Regions from separate parts of the Actinomyces sp. 432 genome, predicted to be linked through region 2. Evidence: riboswitches for the same ligand, from Rfam matches in the RefSeq annotation. Region 2 holds a riboswitch; the other holds the start of a gene.
What was found. Region 2 has a riboswitch for S-adenosylmethionine ahead of CWT12_RS14475 (ATP-binding cassette domain-containing protein). Riboswitches for the same ligand answer to the same signal wherever they lie in the genome.

Region 1 (10,724 bases), 1.5 Mb from region 2:
GCCTGCTCACCGGCCGCTCCGGAGGGGACTTCGACTACTTCGGACAGTTCTTCCCCTATGCCGTGAATGACCCGTACGGCACGCACGTGCTGCCCGAGAACCTCGGCAACGTGGAATTGGAGGCGTACAACCAGCATCCGCCGCGCCTGCCCGCGGACCTCGTGGCTGCCGCACGCGCCAACCTGGTGGGTACGCACGCCACCGCCAGCTTCTTCTTCCACCCCTACTATGACGTGTCGCTGCTGCAGCAGGTCGTTGAGGGCATCCGGGCAGAGGGCTACACCTTCGTGCCCGCAACGGAGCTGAAGTGATGCTTGCTTCCGAGGCCTCCAGCCAGGCGGGGGATGACGTGGCCGCGTCCGAGGCGCCTGCCGATCCTCCCGCGCCGGCCCGGCCCCGCAGAGTATCCCGGCGGCGGGCCCTGGGCCTGCTCGTGGCGGGAGGTGTCGGCCTGGCTCTCGCGCCCCTTCCCCTGATAAAGCTGCAGGCCGCGCCAGGGGAGCCGCCCAGCACGGGCGCCCTGGCGCGGCTCGACGTCGCCGCCCCTGATGGTGAGCTCATGACCTTGAGTCAGCTGCTTGAGCGGCAGACCAACGGGGTGGGGGAGGAAGGACGCGATGACGCTCTGCTCGATACCGACACGCTCGAGCTGATCGAGCTCGCCCCCTTGCAAGCGCACGGGGAGTCCACTGCCTGCCTGGAGCTGCCTGCGGGCGGCCCCGCCTGTCTTAACCTGTCCTGGCCCACCAGCCACGGCTACTCGGCCCTGCTCGTGGACGTGCCGGGGCCCGGACGCTACGCCCTGGCCGAGCTAGCGGCGCGCAGCCTGCACAACGCCCAAGCGGATGCGGTGCGCAGCCTGCCGACCAGCGGAGCCGAGGCGGATACGGCCCAGGCGGTCAACCAGCTGCGTGCGCTCACCTCCCGGGCACTGGACGCGTGCGCGGCCGCGGGAACTCCCGTCGAGCGCGCCGCGCTCGCCAACGATGCGCTGGAGGCGGCGACCTCCGCCCAACTGGCCCTTGATGCGGCCGCCGCGGGCAGCGGGCCCGAGGACGCCATGCTCGGAGTGACCTTCACCGCCGCCCCGGACCCCGGTACGGCGGCCGAGGCGATAGCCCCGCTGGAGGAGGCCGGCCGGACCCGGCTGGTGCGTATCGTTGTTGCAGACACCGAGGACACTGCGGAGCTGGCGGAGTGGAGGCGGTGCGCCACGGAGTTGCATGACGCTGGTGTCCGCGTCATGGTGCAGGTCTGCGACTCCCAGGACCTGGCCGAGTACACCGAGGACGCGTGGAGGCGGAGGCTGGCGGCTCTGGTCGGCACCTTCCCCGACGCCGACGCCTGGGAGATCGGCAATGAGCTCGCCGCACAGTGGACCGGTCCGGATGCCGTTGCGCGGACGCTTGCCGCTGCGCGAGTCCTGGCCGAGACCCCCGCCACTGCCGCAGCCACGCGCGTGCTCACCCTGTACTACCAGCTCGGTCAGGGCACGGCCGCGGAGTCCGTCCTGTCCTGGGCCGCAGCCAACTTGCGGGGGAGCTGCTGGAGCTGACTGATGTGGTTGGGCTGTCCGTGTACCCGCAGTGGCATCCGCTGGGATCCGGCGCCCGGCGCGTCATGGAAACGCTGCGGCGGGTGGTGGGGGACAAGCAGACGGCGCTGACCGAACTGGGCTACGGCGCTGAAGACCTCGACGAGGGACCCTGGTGGTTCGGGTCAGCCGATGACGCCGAAGCGGGCCGGTCCGCCGTCGCCCAGCACCTTACGGCGGTCGCGCTGGGGCAGCCGCGCGCCTGGGCCGCGCCGCTGTGGTGGTACTACCTCCAGGATGAGGGGATCGTCTCCGCGGAAACCACCGCACCCGGGCAGCCCCCGAGCACCACTGGGCCGGGCGGCACCGGACCGGACTCCGGCACAGTGGCGCAAGACCTGGTCACTGCGGCGCGCATCGAGGACGGCGGCTGACAACAGGACTGTTGGCAGGCACTGGCTCAGTACTCAGCGCTGCGCTAGCACCAGGGGGTACACCCCGGCCGCCCCCGCCCGCCGCAGCAGCATGGCGCCGACGGTGAGCGTCCAGCCGGAGTCGGTCCAGTCATCCACCAGCACGACGTGACGGTTGTGTAAGCGCTCCAGGACCCGCGGTGGCCATTTCTCCAGTGTCAGGGAACGGACACTGTCCGCCAGCCGGAAGGCGGAGCCGACGTCGTGGCGCCCCGGCTCACCTCGCACCCCGATGACGCCCAGCGGAACGGCTCCCAGGTGATGCGCCAGCGCGTGCCCCAGGTGGCGTACAAGCCTTGGGCGCGTGCGCGAGTCAATGACGACTACCGCCAGCTCCTTCGGACCGACCTGCGCGTCGCCCTCCCCGGATACGGAAATCGCCTGGGCGGCGAGCCTGTCGGCGACCTCCAGCACGGGGGTGCGCAGGGAGGGCGGCACTTCGGAGTCGGCACCTGAGTCCAGCAGATCGCGCAGGGACGCGGACACGCCCAGCCCGTCCAGGCGGCCGACTGCCAGCCCCGGCTCCGCTCGGTCGGCCGCGGCGATAGCGCCCCTGAGCTCGGGGAGGCCCAGGCGGTCCATGCCGGCGGGCCAACGCCTGCGGGGCTCGATCGCAATGCCCACGCGTGCCATCGCTCGACGGGCGGCGGAAACCTCCTGCTCGGCCGGTACCTGCGGCAGGTCCAGCCCGCCGCACAGGTCGCAGGTGCCGCACCGCCAGTCGGCGGTCAGCTCCGGATCATCCAGTACCCGGCGAAGAAAGGCCATCCGGCAGTCGGGCGCGGACAAGGACTCATAACGCTCCATCAGCTCCTGCTCGGCGCGCCGCGCCCGCTCGACCCGCTCATACCGGGGCGCGTCATAGGCCCAGGGACGCCCGGTTGCCTGCCAGCCCCCAGGCACCCGCTGTACTGCGCCATCAACGTCAAGGACCTTGAGCATGGACTCCAGGCGGGCGCGGCGCAGCGGTACCACGGCCTCCAGCGTGTTCGTGCTGACGGGACGTCCGCCCGCCGCGCCGCCCCGGTCCAGCGCTGCCAGAACCTCCCGGACCGCATCCGGGGGAGGAAATCCCTGGGCGCCGAACCAGTCCCAAATGGCGCGGTCCTCGGCCCCCGGCAGGAGGATCACCTCCGCGCGCTCGACCCCGCGCCCCGCCCGGCCCACTTGCTGGTAGTAGGCCACTGGCGAGCTCGGTGCCCCAGGTGCACGACGAATGCCAAGTCCGGCTTGTCGAAGCCCATGCCGAGTGCGCTGGTGGCCACCAGCGCCTTTACCCGGTTGTCCCTGAGCTCCTCCTCCAGGCGCTCCCGCTCCGCGGAATCCGTGCGCCCCGTGTAGGCGGAGACCGCCATGCCTGCGTCACGTAATCGCTCGGCTACCTCTTCGGCCGCTGCGACCGTCAGGCAGTACACGATCCCGGATCCAGGCGTGCCCTGTAGGTAGCTGACCAGCCACGCCAGGCGGGAAGCGGCATCGGGTAGCTGCTGCACCCCCAGGTGCAGGGAATCGCGTGCAAGCGTGCCGCGCAGTACCAGCACGTCGCGGCCTGGCGCTGACGCTGCAGTGCCGTCCGCGGCAGTGTCCGCAGGGGACGCGGTGCTCAGCTGCTCGGCGATATCGGCGGTGACCCGGGCGTTGGCCGTCGCCGTGGTGGCCAGTACCGGCGTCCTGTGCGGCAGCTGCGACAGCAGGGTGCGGATGCGCCGGTAGTCGGGGCGGAAGTCGTGCCCCCAGTCGGAGATGCAGTGGGCCTCGTCAATCACCACCAGGGCGGCGTCTGCAGCCAGCCGGGGCAGGACCTCTTCCCGGAAGACGGGGTGGTTGAGCCGCTCGGGGGACACTAGCAGCAAGTCGACCTCGCCGCGTTGCACCTGCGCCTCGATCTCGGGCCACTGCGGGGCGTTGACCGAGTTCATGGTCAGGGCGTTGATACCGGCGCGCTGCGCGGCTGCAACTTGATCACGCATGAGTGCTAGTAGCGGGGAGACGATCACTGTTGCTCCGGCAGCCTCCCGCGCCGGCCACGGGGAGCGGAGTACCCGGCCGCCAGTCGGCCCAACCCTCGCGTAGTAACACGGTTGCTATAAAGTAGACAGCAGACTTGCCCCAGCCGGTGCGTTGCACTACTAGCGCGCGCCGGCGCTGCACCACCAGCGCCTCGACGGCGCGCAACTGGTCCGTACGCAACTGCGCGTCCGCCCGGCCGACCAGGTCCCGCAGCACCGCCTCGGCGCGCTCGCGGATCGGGCTGGCGGGAGCGGCGTTTGTGGCGGGCTGGTTCATGGCCGCAACGCTAGCCCGGCGCACCGACGCGAACCCGCTCTGCGCGATTGGTTCCGCCGATGCGTATCCACTCGGGTTGACTCCGCTGCTCCGGTAAGATAACGTTCCGGCATACTAAGTTTGGTGCCGCGTCGTTCGCCCAGGCGTCGGGCCTCCGCCCGCCAGTCACATACGGTGCTTGCCACTTTCCTTCCCGAGGAGTTGCCGCATGTCCACGTCTTCATCACAGTTTAGGCCGACCCCGGAGTCCCTGTCGGCCGCAGGCGTCAGTCGGCGTCGACTTCTGGCGTGGGGCGGCTCCGCAGTGCTGGCCGGCGTGCTGGCGGCCTGCAGCCTGACCGGGCGTGACGACGGCGAGGACGCCGACGCCGCAGGCGCAGACGTCGTCGGCGCGGCCGCACAGGCTTCGGCGGCCGGAACGGCCCTGCCCTTTACCGGCGAGCTGCCCGTACTCGGTTCCCAGGAGGTGGAGCTGAGCAACGGGTATGCAGCCGAGGAGCCGGCGCGCGTGGACCTCAATGCCGTCACAGTTACCGGGGGCTTCACGGTTGTCACCTTCTCGGTAACCTGCCTCTCGCCGGATGATGAAGACCACGAAGGCCTTTACATGAGCTCTGAATTCAGTAGCCCCGGTGGGGCCGGAACCACCTCGGGAGTGATGCTCATCGACTCCCTGAACCAGAAGACTTACGAGACGGCCCGCAACACCGACGGCGAGCGATTGTGCTCCCAGCCCGGCAGGATCCGCCCGGGTGATACTGCGATCTACTACAACATGTACGCGCCCCTGCCTGAGAATGTGAAGACTGTCACGGTGTCAATTCCCGGCCTGCAGCTGTTCACGGACGTGGCGGTGACGCGATGAACCGCCGTGCCCTGTATGCCGCCCGGCTCGCGGGCGCGGCGGGGACCGTGATGCTGGTGGGAGCAGCGGTGGTCGCGACCAACTCCCAGCCCACGGCGCTGGCCGCCTCTGCGACGCCGAGCGCGACGGAGCCCGCGACGGCAACCCGGTACGTCGACCCCGGGGTCTTGCCGGGCGCCGGGGAGAACATCGACGCTCCTGCATACTCCATCGAGTTGCGGAGCTTCGACATTGAGGCCCCGATCGGGGCCCTGGACGGTGCGGCCTCGGTGGTGGAGCGGGGGGACCGGACCACCACGACGTTGTCTAGCGACATCAACTTCGAGACGGACTCCGCGGACCTTACCGACCGCGCCCACGAGGTACTCGACGAGCTCATCGAGGACTGGGAGGATGATCCGCCCGCCACGGTGACGATTGTCGGGCACACCGACTCGGTGGACGAGGACGCCTATAACCAGGACTTGTCTGAGCGCCGAGCCCAGGCGGTCAAGACGTATATCAGCGCCCGGCTGCCCGAACTTGAGATCACCGCGGAGGGCAAGGGGGAGTCCGAGCCAATTGCTGCGGAGACCAACGAGGACGGCACCGTGTCGGAGGAGGGCCGGGCGGCCAACCGCCGCGTGGAGATCGTCGCCGAGCGCTAGGACCCGGACGCCCTCCCGGCAGGCCGACTGGCCAGTGCGGCGCAAGCGGCGCTGACACGCCGAGAGTGCGGGGACGGCGCGGGGAACTTGGTAGGGTGTTGCCGCACCATCCAGAGCGGCTGAGAGACCTGGCTCGTTGACGCCGCAGCAACCACGCCGTCGGCATGCGTCCGGCGGTGCGGTGCTCCCGCCAGGACCGATGGAAGGACCTGAAATGGCCAAGCAAATCCGCACCACCCATGTTGGCTCCCTGCCCCGCACCGAGGCACTGCTGGAGGCGAATGCAGCACACGCGGCCGGCACGCTCGACGACGCCGGACTCGCGGCGGTCGTCGCCGAGCAGACCGACGCTGTCGTCGCCCGTCAGGCCGAGATCGGCCTGACGATCGTCAACGACGGCGAATACGGTCACGCCATGACCGAGAAGGTCGACTACGGGGCCTGGTGGTCATATTCCTTCAGCCGCTTCAGCGGCCTGGAGCTGCTCGACCAGCTGCCCGAGCGCAAGCCCACCCCGGCCGGCAAGCTCGAGCTGGATGCCATGACCGACCGCCGCGACTGGGTCGCCTACGCCGACGCCTACTCCGACCCCACCTCCGGCATCCACCTGGCCACTCGGCGCCCCTGGGTGTTCCCGGTGGTGACCGGCGAGATCCGCTACACCGGTCAGGACGTCGTCGCCCGCGACATTGCCGCACTCACCCGCGCGCTCGAGGGGGCCGGCAAGCCGCTGAGCGAAGGCTTCGTGGCCTCCGTCTCCCCGGCCTCGGCGGCACGCGTCGGCAACTACTACTACGAGGACGACGAGGCGGCCGTATGGGCCTGGGCCGAGGCCCTGCGCGAGGAGTACCGGGCGATCACCGATGCCGGGCTCACGGTCCAGATCGACGCCCCTGACCTGGCCGAGTCCTGGGACCAGTTCGTCACCGAGCCGTCCCTGGAGGACTACCGCCGCTTCTCCGCCGTGCGCATCGAGGCTCTCAACCACGCCCTGGAGGGCATTGACCCCGCCCAGGTCCGCTACCACGTGTGCTGGGGCTCCTGGCACGGGCCGCACTCCACCGACCTCGGCTTCGACAAGATCGTCGACCTGGCCCTGTCGGTGAACGCCAACGGGCTGAGCTTCGAGGCCGCTAACGTACGCCACGAGCACGAGTGGAAGATCTGGCAGGACACCGCGCTTCCCGACGGCAAGTACCTGATCCCGGGCGTCGTCTCCCACGCCACCAACGTGCTGGAGCACCCCGAGCTCGTTGCCGACCGCATCGAGCGCTTTGCCCGGCTGGTCGGCCCCGAGCGCGTGGTCGCCTCCACCGACTGCGGCCTGGGCGGACGCGTGCACGCCCACATCGCCTGGTCCAAGCTCGCCTCCCTGACCGAGGGCGCCCGGCTGGCGTCCGCGCGTTTCTGAGGCTGCTTCCACGGCCGCACCTTAAGGTGCGGCCGTGGAAATACTTATCATCGCGGTGGCGGGCCTGCTCGTCATTGCCGCCGGCAACCAACTCGCCCCCAGGGTCGGCGTAGCCTCACCGCTACTGCTGCTGGCCCTGGGGGCGGGCATCGGCTTCCTGCCGTTCGTCTCGGCGATCGAGCTGGACCCCGACATCGTCCTCGAGGCGGTACTGCCCCCACTGCTGTTCTCCACTGCGGTATCCATGCCCGTGATGGACTTCCGACGCGAGCTACGCGCCGTCGCCGCGCTCGCCGTCGGGCTGGTTGCCGCCAGCGCCGGCATCATCGGCCTGGTGGTGCATGCCGTAGTGCCCGCCATCGCTCTGCCCTGGGCCATCGCACTCGGGCTGTGCTGAGCCCCACCGACGCCGTCGCCATCACCATTGCCCGCGGCTCGGGCGTCTCCCAGCGGATTATCACCATCTTGGAGGGGAGGGACTGTTCAATGACGCCACCGCCCTGATCCTGCTGTCCTCCGCCACGGCCGCGGGCATCGCGCACAGCGCCGACGCCCTGCAGCCCGCAGCGCTCGTCTCCGGCTTCCTCACCTCGCTGGCCCTGGCCCTGGCCATCGGCTGGGTGGTGGGGGAGGGCAGCATCCGGGTCCGCTCCCGCATCACCAACCCGACGGCGGACACGGTCGTGTCCTTTACCATCCCCTTCCTGGCCTCCCTGCCCACCGACTACTTGGGCGGCTCCGGGCTGGTCGCCGCCGTCGTCGCCGGCCTGGTCATCTCCTACCGCAGGCCCCGACTGCTGCCGCCCGCCCACAGGCTGACCGCCCAGCAGAACTGGCGCACCATTGAGCTGATTCTGGAAGGCGGCATCTTCCTGGTTATGGGGCTGCAGGCCTACGGGATCGTCCAGGACGTGATCGACGACGGTTTCGGCCTGCGCAACGCCGTGCTCCTGGCCGCCGGAGCCGGGGCCCTGGCGGTCCTGGTGCGGGTGGCCTTCGTAGTACCGCTGCTGCTCTGGCTGCGCCACGTGCGCCGCCGCCACCGCCGTCACTTGGAGGAGGAGCGCCAGCGCCTGGAACACTTCGAGGCCCGCCTGGAGCGCGCACGTGACATCGACGAAGAGCTGCTAGCCCAACACGGCCTGTCCCCGCAGCAGTGGCACCAGGCCCTCACCGGTTGGCGCGAGCGCCTGGAGCGCGGTCAGCGGCGCCAGCGACGCCGGGGGGCAGACCTGGACTACTTCACCGCCGATCCCCTCGGGCCGCGCGAGGGGGCGGTGATCGTGTGGGCGGGCATGCGCGGCGCGGTCACCCTGGCCGCCGCCCAGACCCTGCCCCTGGCCACGCCCGCCCGGCCGTTCCTGCTGCTGGTGGCGCTGCTGGTCGCCGGTGGCTCACTGGTCATTCAGGGGCTCACGCTGAGCGGTGTCATCCGCCTGGTCCGCCCGCGCATGGCCTCCAGCACCGCCGATGGCGCCGAGCGCGAGCGGTTGCTCCGGCTCCTGGGCGACGCCGCCGCTCGCCGGCACACCGACACGCTCACCCCCACCGAGGCGCGCGAACTCGCCGTCGAGACCATCCGAGTGCAGCGCCACGCCCTGCTCGACGCCCGTGACGCGGGCCTGTTCTCCTCCTCCAGCCTGGAGTACGCGCTCGAACGGCTGGACGCCGAGGAGATCCTGCTGACGACCGCAGGCTAGGACGCGTGCCGGGGCAAGGCCGCAGTACGCGTAGACTCCGGCAGCGTGACAGTGCTCCCGCTGCGACCCGATCTGCAGGGCTGCGAACCCTACGGCGCTCCTGAACTTGACGTGCCGGTGCGCCTGAACGTCAATGAGAACCCCTATCCGCCCAGCCCTGCCGTGGTTGCGGACATCGCTGCGGCTGCGGGGCGGGCCGCGAGCGGGCTGAACCGCTACCCGGACCGCGACTTCCCCGGCCTGCGTGCCGCCCTGGCCGACTACCTCGCCGCCGAGTCCGGTGTCAGCCTGGGCGGGGAGCAGGTCTGGGCGGCCAACGGCTCCAACGAGGTCATGGCGCATGTGCTGCAGGCCTTCGGCGGCCCCGGGCGCACCTGCCTGTCCTTCACACCCACCTATTCCATGTACCCCGAGTACGCTCGCGACACCTTCACGCGCTACGTCACCGGGCCCAGGCGCGAGGACTTCACCGTCGACGTCGGCGCAGTTGCCGCGGCCATCGCGCGCGAGCGCCCAGCGGTGCTCATCCTCGCCAGCCCCAACAACCCCACCGGTACGGCCCTGCCGCTTAACGACGTCGTTGCCGTCCTCGAAGCGGCCCGCGGACACGGCCCTGCCGACACGGCGACGAGCGGCGACAGTGCTGACAGTGCTGACACCGCTACGGACTGTGTGGTGGTGATTGACGAGGCCTATGCGGAATTCCGCCGTCCCGGTGTGCCCAGTGCGCTGGAGCTGCTGGAGCGAACCGACGCCGACGGCACCCCCCGTTACCCGCACTTGGCCGTCACCCGCACCATGAGCAAGGCCTTCGGCATGGCCGGGCTGCGGCTGGGGTACCTGGCCGCCTCCGCCGAGCTGGTGGACATGCTGCGCATAGTCCGCCTGCCCTACCACCTGTCCGCCATCTCCCAGGCGGCCGCGCTGGCCGCACTGGATCACCGGCAGGAGCTGATGAGCCAGGTCGCCTCCCTGCGTGACGAGCGCGACGCCCTGGTGGAGTGGCTGCGCGCGCATGGCTGGAACGCCCACGACTCCGACGCCAACTTCGTCCTGTTCGGTCCCTTCGCCGATCGGGAGGCGGTGTGGCGGGGCCTGCTGGAGCGCGGCGTGCTGATTCGCGTCGTCGGCCCGGAGGGGTACCTGCGGGCCTGCGTCGGCACGCCGCAGGAGATGGAGCGCTTCCGCACCGCCCTGCTCGCCGTCACCGGGAATACGACCGGGCAAGCCACAACTCTGGTCAACGAGGAGAAGAACGCATGAACCGCACCGCTCACATTGAACGCGCCACCAGTGAGTCCTCCGTGGTGGTTGAGCTGAACCTGGACGGCACCGGACGCACCGACATCTCCACCACGGTGCCCTTCTACGACCACATGCTCACCGCCCTGGGAAAGCACTCGCTGATCGACCTGACCGTGCGCGCCAGCGGCGACACCGACATCGACGTCCACCACACCGTGGAGGACACCGCCATCTGCATCGGGGAGGCACTGAAGACCGCCCTGGGGGACAAGCGCGGCATCCGCCGCTTCGGTGACGCGCTCGTCCCCCTGGACGAGGCCCTGGCACAGGCCGTCGTCGACATCTCCGGCCGTCCCTACCTGGTGCACGACGGCGAGTCCGATGCCTTCGTGCACCACCTCATCGGCGGGCATTTCACTGGCTCCATGGTCCGCCACTGCCTGGAGGCGATTGCCTACCACGCCGGCATCTGCCTGCACGTGCGCGTGATCTCCGGGCGCGATCCCCACCACATCGCCGAGGCCGAGTTCAAGGCCCTGGCCCGCGCACTGCGGACCGCCGTC
Region 2 (10,724 bases):
CGCTCCGTGGGGCTGTCCACCCTCACCCTCCAGGTGACGCACAAGATCGATGCCGATATCGACGTCGAACGCGACTACGTGGTCGACGACGTCCGCTGGGCGAATGATGCGGCATTGCTGGAGATATGGCCGGACTTCTTCACTGCCTACCACCACCGCAACGGCGGCGGCGACCGGATCGTCACCGACGGCGACCTGTATGTGCTGGATCTGGATCGTCTGGTTCCCGACTCCGGCGGCGAATTGCAGCAGGCCCGCAGGGCGGAGGCCGAGGTGCGCCGTCGACGCCCGGCGGAGCTGATCGTGGCCATGGGGCTGGTGGTGGCGGTTCTTACCGCTAATGCGCTGAGGCTGTTCGGCGGCGGGACCATTGATGAACTCGTTCGTGAGGTGGACGGTGCCGGCGCCGCCGACGGTCACCGGATCGTCATGACGACGGCGACGGTGACCACCGCCGTCGTCACGCTCGCGATTCTGGGTCTGGCGGTCGCGGTCTGGTTCGGGCATCCCCGCGCCAGGATCGCCCTGATGGTGGTGCTGAGTCTGAACATCGGCTCGGTGATGACCGCGATCTCCGCCGTCGGGGTCAGGCAGGCCGGATGGGGGCTGATCGCCGCCGCGGCGCTGGGAGTGCTGGCGCTGCTGGCGATGACGGCCAGGCCGGTTCCCCGCTGGGAGAGGGCACGTAAGGCCGAGCGGCTGCGGGCACGGGCCGAGTAAGCCGTGAGTGATCTGTGAGGCTCCGGCCGTCTCACATGGTCATGTGCTCGTCGAGCAGGCGGCGTGCAGGTAACAGCCCACGACGAAGGATATGGACGGCAACGCACTCGCGGAGGACCTGAGGGCTTGGATGACCTGCACGAGCCGCGCGGTGAAGCGCTCCGTGCAGGCAGTTCTGCCGAACGCGCAGGGGCCGCGTCGTGACAGCGCCTTTTCGACGTCGGCGCCTTAGGCTGGCCCCATGAGCGAGTACTTCGGGGGCAAGCGGGGCCAGGCCGCACCAGGGGACTCCCGGAGAGCGGACGGTCTGAGCCCTGGACGCCCTTCCCGGGGCGCCGACCGGATTCCGTTTCCAGCGCTGACATTCCAGGCCGGTCCCGGCCCCGAGAACGCTCGCGCGGCCGTCATGTGGCGCCGCCGACGCCCGAGCACGTGCGCTTCGGGCTGCCGTTCAACGACATCCTGCCCCTGTGGCACGACGGCACCGACATCACCTGGCACCGCCCGCTCGACGAGGTTGACTTCGCCTCGATCCTCGGCCTGGGCTACGTGCAGACCGAACCCGGCCCCACCGCGACGCCCAAGGGCTGGCAGGAACTCGTCGAGACCGCCACCCTGCTGCCACCCGCTTCCGACTCCGACGACGGCCCCGTGCTGCGGCTGCGCGCGGTCACACCGTCGGGCCGTCGCGCGATCAACGACCCGGGCGACGGCGCCCCCATCCGCCTGTCTCCGGCGCTGTCGGCCCAGGAGGCCATGGGCGTGGCAAGCGGCTTGGACCGCACCAGCTTTGCCGTCCACATCGCTCGTCTCATGCTGCGGGCGGCGCGCGACGGCGCCATCCTGCTGTTCACGCTGCGCGCCCCCCGCGACCCCGAGGCGCACCACCTGTTGTCCGTGCCCAGCGAGGTGGACGCGCGCCAGGTCATGCACTTCCACCTGGGTACCTTGCTGGACATGGACGACGGCGCCTGGGCGCACGCCAAGCGGTCCGACAACATGACCCTGCTGGACCTGGACATCCCCTACCAGAGCCTGTTGTCCAACAACGGTCAAGGAGGCCAGGGACTTGAACTCGAGCGCCTGACCGACATGGCAAGCCCGGTAGTGGAGTGCCTGCTGCGCCCGGGCTTTCCCTTCGCACTGGGGTTCTCCGTGATCATGCCGACGGGGACATACTCGCCGTGACCGGCACCGATCTGCTGGCCGACGGCGGCTCCGGCCGCCCGCTGGTGCCGGACCTGGATGAGCTGCGTGCGGGTGTGGAGGCCATGCTGCCGGCGCTGTTCGACTGAGGTTGCCCGGGAGGGCGTTGAGGGAGAGGGCGCTTCGGGAGGGCGTTTAGAACGCCGGTTCGCGGTCTGCTACGCCGGTTCGGGGTTTACTACGCCACTTAGGTGTTTGCTGAAGGCTTCTGAGGTATTCAGCAGGCCGTTAACTGGCGTTGTTAACGGCGAAGTGGCGTAGTAAAGGCGCGGCGGGGCGATGGGTGCTCGCGGTCGTCTGCGGCGGTGGCGTCGGCTTGAAACCCCGCTTAGACTCCGCCACCCTCCTGCCATGACCTCACGCCCACACGGCTCCACCGATCCCGCCAACCCAGATGCGGCGGCCCACGCCGCAGTCCCCGACCTGCCCGCGCCGCGGGATCCGGCGGCGCCCTACGGCGTCGTCATGGTGTGCACCGGCAATATCTGCCGCTCCGCCATGGCTGAGGTCGTGCTCATCGACCGCCTCACCGCGGCCGGCATTCCCGCCGACGGTCCCGGCGGCGTCGTCGTCACCTCTGCGGGCGTATCCGACGAGGAGTCCGGCAACCCCATGGACCCCCGCGCCCGGCAAGTCCTGGCCGAGGGCGGCTACGGCGTCGGTGCCGACCCGACTGCGCGGGCTACCGCCGCGGCAATCGCCGACCACGCCGCCCACCGCATCAGCGACGTCGAACTACGCCGCGCCGACCTGGTACTCGCCATGACCGCCGCGCACCACCGTGCCCTGATGCGTCGGGGCGAGCGGCTCGGCGTCGACCCCGCACGCATCCGCATGTTCCGCGAGTACGACCCGACGGCGGCCGGCGCGCTTGGCGCACCCGGACGCGCGGCGAACCTGGATGTGCCCGACCCCTGGTACGGCACCATGGCAGACTTCATCGACACCCTCGACGTCGTAGAACGCGTCAGCGACGCCCTCGCCCCCGCGCTCACGGAGCTGGTGGCCGGCTGACGGTCGTTGCCGCCGTGGGCGCGGCGCGCCCCCGCGCTCGCGGAACCGGTGGGAGCCTCCGGCACACGGTGAGCGGCGCCGCTAAGTCCGGTCCGGACGCCCAGTCGGCATCCCAGTCTTCAACCCAGCCGCTCGGTCAGCCAACCGGTGAGCGTGCCCAGGTACTCCTCACGTACCGGCGAGGGCGACAGCACCAGGTCGTGCACGCCGCCGGGGATCTGCACCACGGTGACGTCCTCGCCCAGGAAACGGGAGCGCTCCACGATCTGCTCCACCGACAGCACCGTGTCGCAGCGAAGCGCCTCCTGTCGCGAAATTCCCGGCCCGCCCGACGCCGTCGAGCAGCACACCAGCACGGGCACGCCGATGCCGAGCCCGTGGTGTACCTCCCGCTGCAGTCGGCGAATGCCCGCCAGGAAGCCGGCCCGCACGGGGAACGACGGCGAGGGCTTCAACGTCAGGTCCCAATCCCACTCACCGCCCCAGCGGCGGTGCAGGGTCCGGGCGTAAATGTCCACCTCAATCGGGCCGGGATCGGTATTCGCGGGGATCGAGGCGGCGGCGTCGGCATCCTCCTGCGCACCCGTGGCGGGGTCCTGGCCGGGTGTGGCGGCGGGAGCCGCGGCAGCCTGCTCAAGCTTCGTGTTCTCACTGGGGTTGTCGATGATCCGGTCCGGATCGCGCCGGGAGAGCAGGTCAATAAAGGCAGAGCCATAGGATCGCACCAGGCCGGAGGAGTTCAGCTGCAACCAGGGGGAGTTCAGCGTGACCGCCTCGACCGAGCCAGGATGGTCCCGGCCCAGATGGCTGCCTGCAGCCCGCCGGTGGAATGGCCGTTGAGCACCACCGTGGAGTGCCCGTGCTCGCTGCGGATAATGCGCAGCGCCTCAGCGATCTCCTCGTCATGCACCCGCAGGTCGCGCACGTCGTGCGGGGACCAGTAACCCACTCCGGCCCGACCACAGGCGCGCAGCTCCAGCGCATAGAACTCATAGCCGGCGGCCAGGAAGGCGTCGGCCAGCCAGGTCTGGAAGAAGTAGTCGTTGCGTCCGTGCAGGTACAGCACGGCCCGCTCGTGGCGGGGGTGCCTGGCTGCCCCGCCGATCCCGGAGCGGGCGCCGCGCCCCGTTGGTGCACGAGCACGGCGTGGTCCGCACCCGGAGCGGCCGGGGACTCAGCCACCGGAATGGTGCGGGCAACCCAGGGCTCCCCAGGATGTCGGTTGACAGCTTCGGCGCAGGCCCGGCCGGCGCAGCGCTGGGGGAGGAGGCGCGGCCGGTCGGCTCCGGCCGCGGGGCAGGGGTCGTCGCGTTCGTGGGTGCCATGGCTGCATCCTGTCACGGACGGCCTCATAGCGGTCGGTCGCTACCGGTGGCTAGTGCCGGCCGATGCGCAACTTCTACCGACCTCGGCGGTTATATCTACCGATCTCGGCGAAGTGATGCGTGCATCGTTTTGCGCGCCCCGCTTGCCTCGGGTGCCACCCGCCGCCTAACGTTGGCGCAGACCATCCAGAGCAACCGAGAGACCTGGCTCATCGACGTTGCAGCAACCCCCGTTCACGGTGAGGGTGCTACCGCCAGGACCGATGGAGGACTACGTGACGCAACCACCTGCATCCGATACACCCGGCACGCGGGTGCTGGACCGGGACGGCGCCGCAGTAGCTGAGCCCATGATCTCCCTGCGTGACGTCCACAAGGTGTACAAGCTCCCGGGCGGGAAGACTGTACGCGCCCTGGACGGTGTCACCCTGGACGTGCAGGCCGGCTCCATTCACGGCATCGTCGGCACCTCCGGCGCCGGTAAGTCAACCCTGGTGCGCTGCCTGACCAGCCTTGAGCGCCCCACCTTCGGGAGGTTCGCGTCGCGGGGAAGAACATGACCGACCTTTCCGCCCGCGACCTGCGCGAGGCCCGCCGCGCCATCGGCATGGTCTTCCAGCACGCCAACCTCCTGGACTCGCGCACCACCGCCCAGAACGTCGCCTACCCGCTCGCCCTGGCAGGCGTACCCAAGGGGCAGCGCCATGACACGGTCGTCCGGATGCTCGACCTGGTGGGCCTGGCAGACCGCGGCTCCTCCTACCCCTCCCAGCTCTCCGGCGGCCAGAAGCAGCGCGTCGGCATTGCCCGGGCGCTCGCGGACCAGCCCCCCGTCCTGTTGTGCGACGAACCCACCAGCGCCCTGGACCCGGAAACTACCCGCCAGATCCTCGGACTCATCCGGGACGTGCGCGACCGCCTGGGCGTCACGGTCGTCATCATCACCCACGAGATGAGCGTGGTGCGTCAGATCTGCGACTCCGTGAGCCTGCTTGAGGCGGGCCGCGTGGTCGAGTCCGGCCCGATTGAGGCGGTCGTCTCCGACGTCGATTCCCGCCTGTCCCACGAGCTGGTCCCCACCCCCGAGATCCCCGAGGGGAGCCTGCCCGACGGCGACGTCGTCATCGACGTCGCGCTCACCGCCCGCCCCGGCCAGCCGGCTGCCGCGCAGGTGCTAGCACTCGCCGCCGAGCGGGGCGCCGACGTCGCCGGCGGCCTGTTCGAGACCCTCGGGTCCGCGCAGGTCGGGCGCCTGGCCCTCACCGCCCGCGCCGAACAGGCGGCGGGCACGCTCACCGCCCTGCGCCAAGCGGGCGTCACCGCGGAGGTGCGCGCATGAACATGCTGGTCAATTCCGTTAATCCTGCTGGAATCCTCGCCCTGGCTGCCAGCGGCGATGACACCTGGTTCAACAACCCGGCGATTCAGCGCAAGCTCGCCCCGGCCACCCTGGAGACCTTCCAGATGCTCGGCGTGTCCGGGGTCCTGACGATTGTGCTCGGCATGCTGCTGGGCCTGGCGCTGGTCACCACCGGCAAGCGGGGGCAGCACGCCAACCGGGCCGTGTACGAGGTGCTGTCCCAGATCGTCAACATTGGGCGCTCCATGCCCTTCATCATCCTGATGGTGGCGCTCATTCCCTTCACGCGCGCGCTCGTGGGCACCTCACTGGGCTGGGGTGCGGCATGTGTGCCGCTGACTATCGGCGCGATCCCCTTCTACGCCCGCCTGGTGGAGACCGCGATCAACGACGTCGACCACGGCAAGGTTGAGGCGGCCCTGATGATGGGTGCGTCCGACCGCCAGATCACTTGGGGCGTGCTGGTCCGTGAGGCCCTGCCCACCCTCATCCAGTCCGCGACGGTCACCCTGATCACACTGCTCAGCTACACCGCCATGGCGGGGACCGTGGGCGGCGGCGGCCTGGGCGACCTGGCCATCCAGTACGGCTACCGGCAGAACGCCTCCGACGTCATGGTGATCGTCGTCGTCCTGATCGTGTTCGTGGTTGCTGTCATCCAGGTGTGTGGCGACATGCTCAGCCGGCTGGTCGACCACCGCTGAGCCTCGACCAGCCGGAGTCCCGGGGCGATGCCCCGACGGCTCGGCTCGTAAACCATGGTGCCGACGCCTCGCTGCGCACGTTCGCGCCAGTCATGGAAATACGCGCAGCCTTCACGACTTCAAGACAAGGAACCAAAGTCATGGGACTCACTATCTCCCGCCGCAGCGCCCTCGTGGGCGGCGTCGCGTCCGCTATTGCCCTGACCCTGGCCGCCTGCTCCGGCAACTCCAGCGGCGTTGACGGCATCAGCGTCGACGGCGACACGGCCACCATAAAAATCGGCGCGTCCTCCCAGCCCCACGCTCAGATCCTCCAGTGGGTGCAGGACAACCTTGCCGCCGACGCCGGGATCAGCCTCGACATCGTAGAGATCGAGGACTACAACATCCCCAATGCCTCGCTCAGCGACGGCTCTCTGGCGGCGAACTTCTTCCAGACCCCCAACTTCCTGGAGCAGCAGAACGAGGAGAAGGGCTACGACCTGGTGGCCATCGCTGACGTGCACATCGAGCCGATGGGTATCTACACCGACAAGGGCTACAGCTCCGTCGACGAGGCCGCCGAGGGCGGCACGATCGTGCTCAACAACGACCCCGCCAACACCGCCCGCGGCCTGAAGCTGCTGGAGTCCGCTGGCCTGATCACGCTCGACCCCGACGTCGAGCTCCACACCACCCTTGACGTCACCGAGAACCCGAAGAAGTTCGACCTGATCCCGGTCGACGGCGCCCAGACGCCCCTCTCGATGGCTGATTCAGAATTGGCCGTGATCAACGGCAACTACGCGCTCGGCGCAGGCCTGAACCCCAGCGAGGACGCTCTCGTCCTAGAGCCCAGTGGGGAGTCCCCCTACGCCAACCAGCTCGTGGTGCGCAGGGCCGACAAGGACAACGAGTACCTGCTCAAGCTCGCCGGACTGCTGAACACCGAGGAGCTGCGCACCTACATCGAGGAGACCTGGACCGACGAGTCCGTGGTCCCCGCCTTCTGAGGCGCATCCGCTACCCGCGGGCGCGGTGGGCTGACTGCGGCTGCTGTGCGGGTGGTGGCGCTCAGGCTGACAAGGTCGTGTTCGGTAGGCGTCGGCCTGCCGGGCACGACCTTGTCATCTCCGAGCATCCCGAACGTGGAGGGTATCGGTGAGGGCGGCTTGCCGAGCACAGGACGTATTCGGGCTTGTCCGTCGGGTTGCGGGTGTGGGCTCGGCCGACTCCCGGCCTCGTGCTTGGACTTGGGCCTGGGCGGGGACGATACCGTTGACATGGTGCCTACATGCGTTGGCTCCGAGTAGGCCGCGTACCTTAACCGCATGGCCACGAGGTTGGCCGTGCCCCTGCCCGATCCAGTGTCTGACGGGGTGCTGCCCGGGGCGTCGCCCTTACCGCGGCTCACCCGGAAGACTGGAGGACTCGGGTGGCAGGTAGCGATTCGCGCGGTGGCAGACGGGTGAGCTTGATCAGGAGGCGGGGCGGTAGCCGATCAGCGTGCCGGTGGCCGGGTCGTAGCCGATGGCGTAGTCCTCGGCTACGAGGTCGAAGAGGGCGCCCGAGCTCGTGTCCATCCCGGGGAAGGTGATCTCCTCTCCGGTGTCGGCGTTGTACATCAGGCGGAAGGTCAGAACATCCTGGGCGTCGGCGGCCCCGAGGCCGGCCGTCATTACGGTGCGGTCCTCAGAGATATGGATTGCTGACAGGCAGGAGAGGTCGTCGGTGAACTGCGTAACCTCAATCGTTCGTTTGTCAATGACCTCAACCGACTGGGCGCAGTTGTTGTCATCGCGGTTCACTATGCCGAGCAAGGTCTCGGTTGAGCCGTCGGCGAATCGGTCCTTAAGCTCAGCCTGCGAACGTGCCCTGTAGGTGTTGATAGCCGACTGGTTATTGGCCAGAGCCTCGCTGTCCGCATAGGAGTCGATTGGCTCGCCGCCTTCAGGGGGAAATGCGTAGACAGTGTTCCGGTTGCTGAAGTCGGTCAGATAAATCATCCAGCCATCGGTTGTCGCATAAGTGCCATACCCGGCGATGTTCTCCTCCGGGAGCGGGATGGTGAGGGGAACCCGCTCACCGGTGTCGATGTTATGTATGGTGCGGTTCCCGAGAATGCAGTACCGTTGCCCATCACGTACAAATACCGTTTGGTAGAAGTTCGACACGTACTGGAAGTAGCGCTCGGGGTACTCCATAGTTGCGGTCCACTGCGGTGTATCCGGCTGGTCCTCGCGATACGCGGTGCATTTGCCGCCGGAGGCGCAGGCCATGGCAACGTCCTCGGCGATCATCACGCCGTCGCTGGAGGACCAGGGAGCCTCTCGGGTCTCGCCGGTGTCCAGGTCATACAAGGTGGTGTCATGGATGAGAGTGTTCTTCCCCCACATGAGGTAGGCGGGCTTCATGGGGATGTCGAAGTCGTCGCCCGTGTCCCCCGCATCCGTGGAGGCATCGACCTGAGCCGACCAGGACTTGGCTGCGCCCGAGTCGGACAGCGCGTACGCCGTGAGCGTCGCATCCGCGGGATTGTCCCCGGTCTCAAGGGTGAGTAGATGACCCGGGACAGTTATGACCTGGGCGTTGGCGGCCACGGTGGTGGTCCAGGTCTGCTCAGCCCCGGCAGTCCACTCCGGGGACGGTGAGATGTAGGTGACCAGGTCGGTGGCGGCCGGTGTGGCGTAGTCCTTTCCACGCCCCAGCGCCAGGCCGCCCCCGAGCACGACGCCGAAGACCAGCAGCCCCGCCAGAATAGCGGTGCCGATAGCTCGCGGGCTGAGCCGGTCCTGGTCGGCGGGCGCAGGGCCAGACTGCCCGGGGAACGGCGTCGGGGAAGTCATGGTCTCGATGCTAAATGCTTCGGTTGCCGCACAGAAGCGGGCGGGCACGGGTAGAGGTGCCCACCGGCCCGACGGTGCCGTGCCTTTAAGGGTGCCGCCTTCAGTCCACGATGCCGTACAGGCGGTCGCCGGCGTCGCCCAGGCCGGGCACGATGTAGGCGTGCTCGTTGAGGCGGTCGTCACGGGCAGCGGTGACCACGGTTACATCGGCCCGGTCGCCGATGGCCGCCTCCAGGGTGGCGATGCCCTCCGGCGCGGCGATCAGGCAGATGGCGGTGACATTACGGGCGCCGCGCTCCAGCAGGTAGTTGATGGCGGCCACGAGGGTGTGGCCGGTGGCGAGCATGGGGTCGACGACGAAGCACTGCCGCCCGGACAGGTCGTCCGGCAGGCGGTTGGCGTAGGTCTCCACCTCCAGGGTGTCCTCATTGCGCTTCATACCCAGGAAGCCGACCTCGGCGGTGGGCAGCAGCCGGGTCATGCCCTCGAGCATGCCCAGCCCGGCGCGCAGGATCGGCACGACGATTGGTCGCGGCTCGGCCAGGTGCCGACCGGTCGTTTCCGCCACGGGCGTCTTGATGCGGATCTCCTCCGTGCGCACGTCGCGGGTGGCCTCGTAGGCGAGGAGAGTGACCAGCTCGTCAACGAGTTGGCGGAAGACGGCCGAGGGGGTCTTCTCATCGCGCAGGACAGAGAGCTTGTGGTCAATGAGCGGGTGATCGGCAACGTGCAGGCGCATGGGTCAAGCCTAGATGAATCGTCCCCCGGGGGAGGGGCGGTCGGCCGGGTCGGCGCGACGGCGCCTCCTGGAGGTGAGTCGGCTCAGACGGTCTCGGCGGCGCCCAGGTACTCCAGCCAGCGCTCGTAGTGGTCCAGGACGTCGTGGGCGACCTGCTCGCGCGACCAGTCCATCACGTCGTAGCCCTGACCGCCGCCGCGGGGGCGCACCTCCAGGCGGACGGTGAGGTCGTCGGCCTCGTGGACTACCACGCCGAAGGCCGGCACCGGCGCCTGCACCATGCGCACGGCGTAACGGAAGTGGGAGCCGGTGAGGCGCTCGCCCTGCGTCTCGGTCGCCTGCACCAGCGTGGGCGGGGGCGTGACCACGAGGGTGGCCGAACCGAGGAAGTTGCGTACGTCGTCGGGGTCCTGCGCCTCGGGGCCTGCGACGACGACCTCGGCCACCAAGTCCTCCTTGCGCAACTCGTCGGCGACCGCCTCCAGGGCTGGGACTACGCGGTTGGACATGGCGCGCTGGGCGCGGGCGGGGGAAACAATGTCGAAGGTGTGCGACAGCCGGTCGCGCCAGGGGATCCGGTTCATGCCGGCGGCGGTGCCCGTGGCCCCCAGCAGGCGGTTGCGGTTGGCGATGCCGCGGGCCTGCTCGCGGGTGGCCTCGGTGCGCATTGCCCGCCATAGCCCCGCCATGACGGCGATGATCACGAAGGAGAACGGCAGGGCCATCACGATCGTTGCCTGCTGGAGGATGGGGATGCCTCCGGCCACGAGCATGGCGATCGTGAGCACGCCGGTCAGGGCCGCCCAGAAGATGCGCAGCCAGGCGGGTGCG

Region 1: linked by a shared signal. The riboswitch ahead of CWT12_RS07660 (cobalamin-independent methionine synthase II family protein) and the one ahead of CWT12_RS14475 (ATP-binding cassette domain-containing protein) in region 2 are both predicted to bind S-adenosylmethionine.

What each region holds. Positions count from the first base shown of each region.
Region 1 is NZ_CP025249.1:1,827,513-1,838,236, reverse strand. It holds gene CWT12_RS07690 (DUF2334 domain-containing protein) at 1-311, shown strand, start outside; gene CWT12_RS07685 (Tat pathway signal sequence) at 311-1,555, shown strand; gene CWT12_RS07680 (hypothetical protein) at 1,561-1,968, shown strand; partial or broken gene CWT12_RS07675 (RecQ family ATP-dependent DNA helicase) at 2,002-4,293, opposite strand; gene CWT12_RS07670 (hypothetical protein) at 4,502-5,158, shown strand; gene CWT12_RS07665 (OmpA family protein) at 5,155-5,805, shown strand; SAM riboswitch class I at 5,909-6,011, shown strand; gene CWT12_RS07660 (cobalamin-independent methionine synthase II family protein) at 6,020-7,216, shown strand; partial or broken gene CWT12_RS07655 (cation:proton antiporter) at 7,251-8,916, shown strand; gene CWT12_RS07650 (histidinol-phosphate transaminase) at 8,962-10,179, shown strand; gene hisB (imidazoleglycerol-phosphate dehydratase HisB) at 10,176-10,724, shown strand, end outside.
Region 2 is NZ_CP025249.1:143,186-153,909, forward strand. It holds gene CWT12_RS00600 (LssY C-terminal domain-containing protein) at 1-720, shown strand, start outside; gene CWT12_RS00605 (hypothetical protein) at 1,129-1,908, shown strand; gene CWT12_RS00610 (low molecular weight protein-tyrosine-phosphatase) at 2,392-2,940, shown strand; partial or broken gene CWT12_RS13305 (alpha/beta hydrolase) at 3,060-4,265, opposite strand; SAM riboswitch class I at 4,445-4,535, shown strand; partial or broken gene CWT12_RS14475 (ATP-binding cassette domain-containing protein) at 4,616-5,064, shown strand; gene CWT12_RS14480 (hypothetical protein) at 5,068-5,604, shown strand; gene CWT12_RS00630 (methionine ABC transporter permease) at 5,607-6,329, shown strand; gene CWT12_RS00635 (MetQ/NlpA family ABC transporter substrate-binding protein) at 6,470-7,321, shown strand; gene CWT12_RS00640 (hypothetical protein) at 7,787-9,154, opposite strand; gene upp (uracil phosphoribosyltransferase) at 9,255-9,893, opposite strand; gene betT (choline BCCT transporter BetT) at 9,977-10,724, opposite strand, start outside.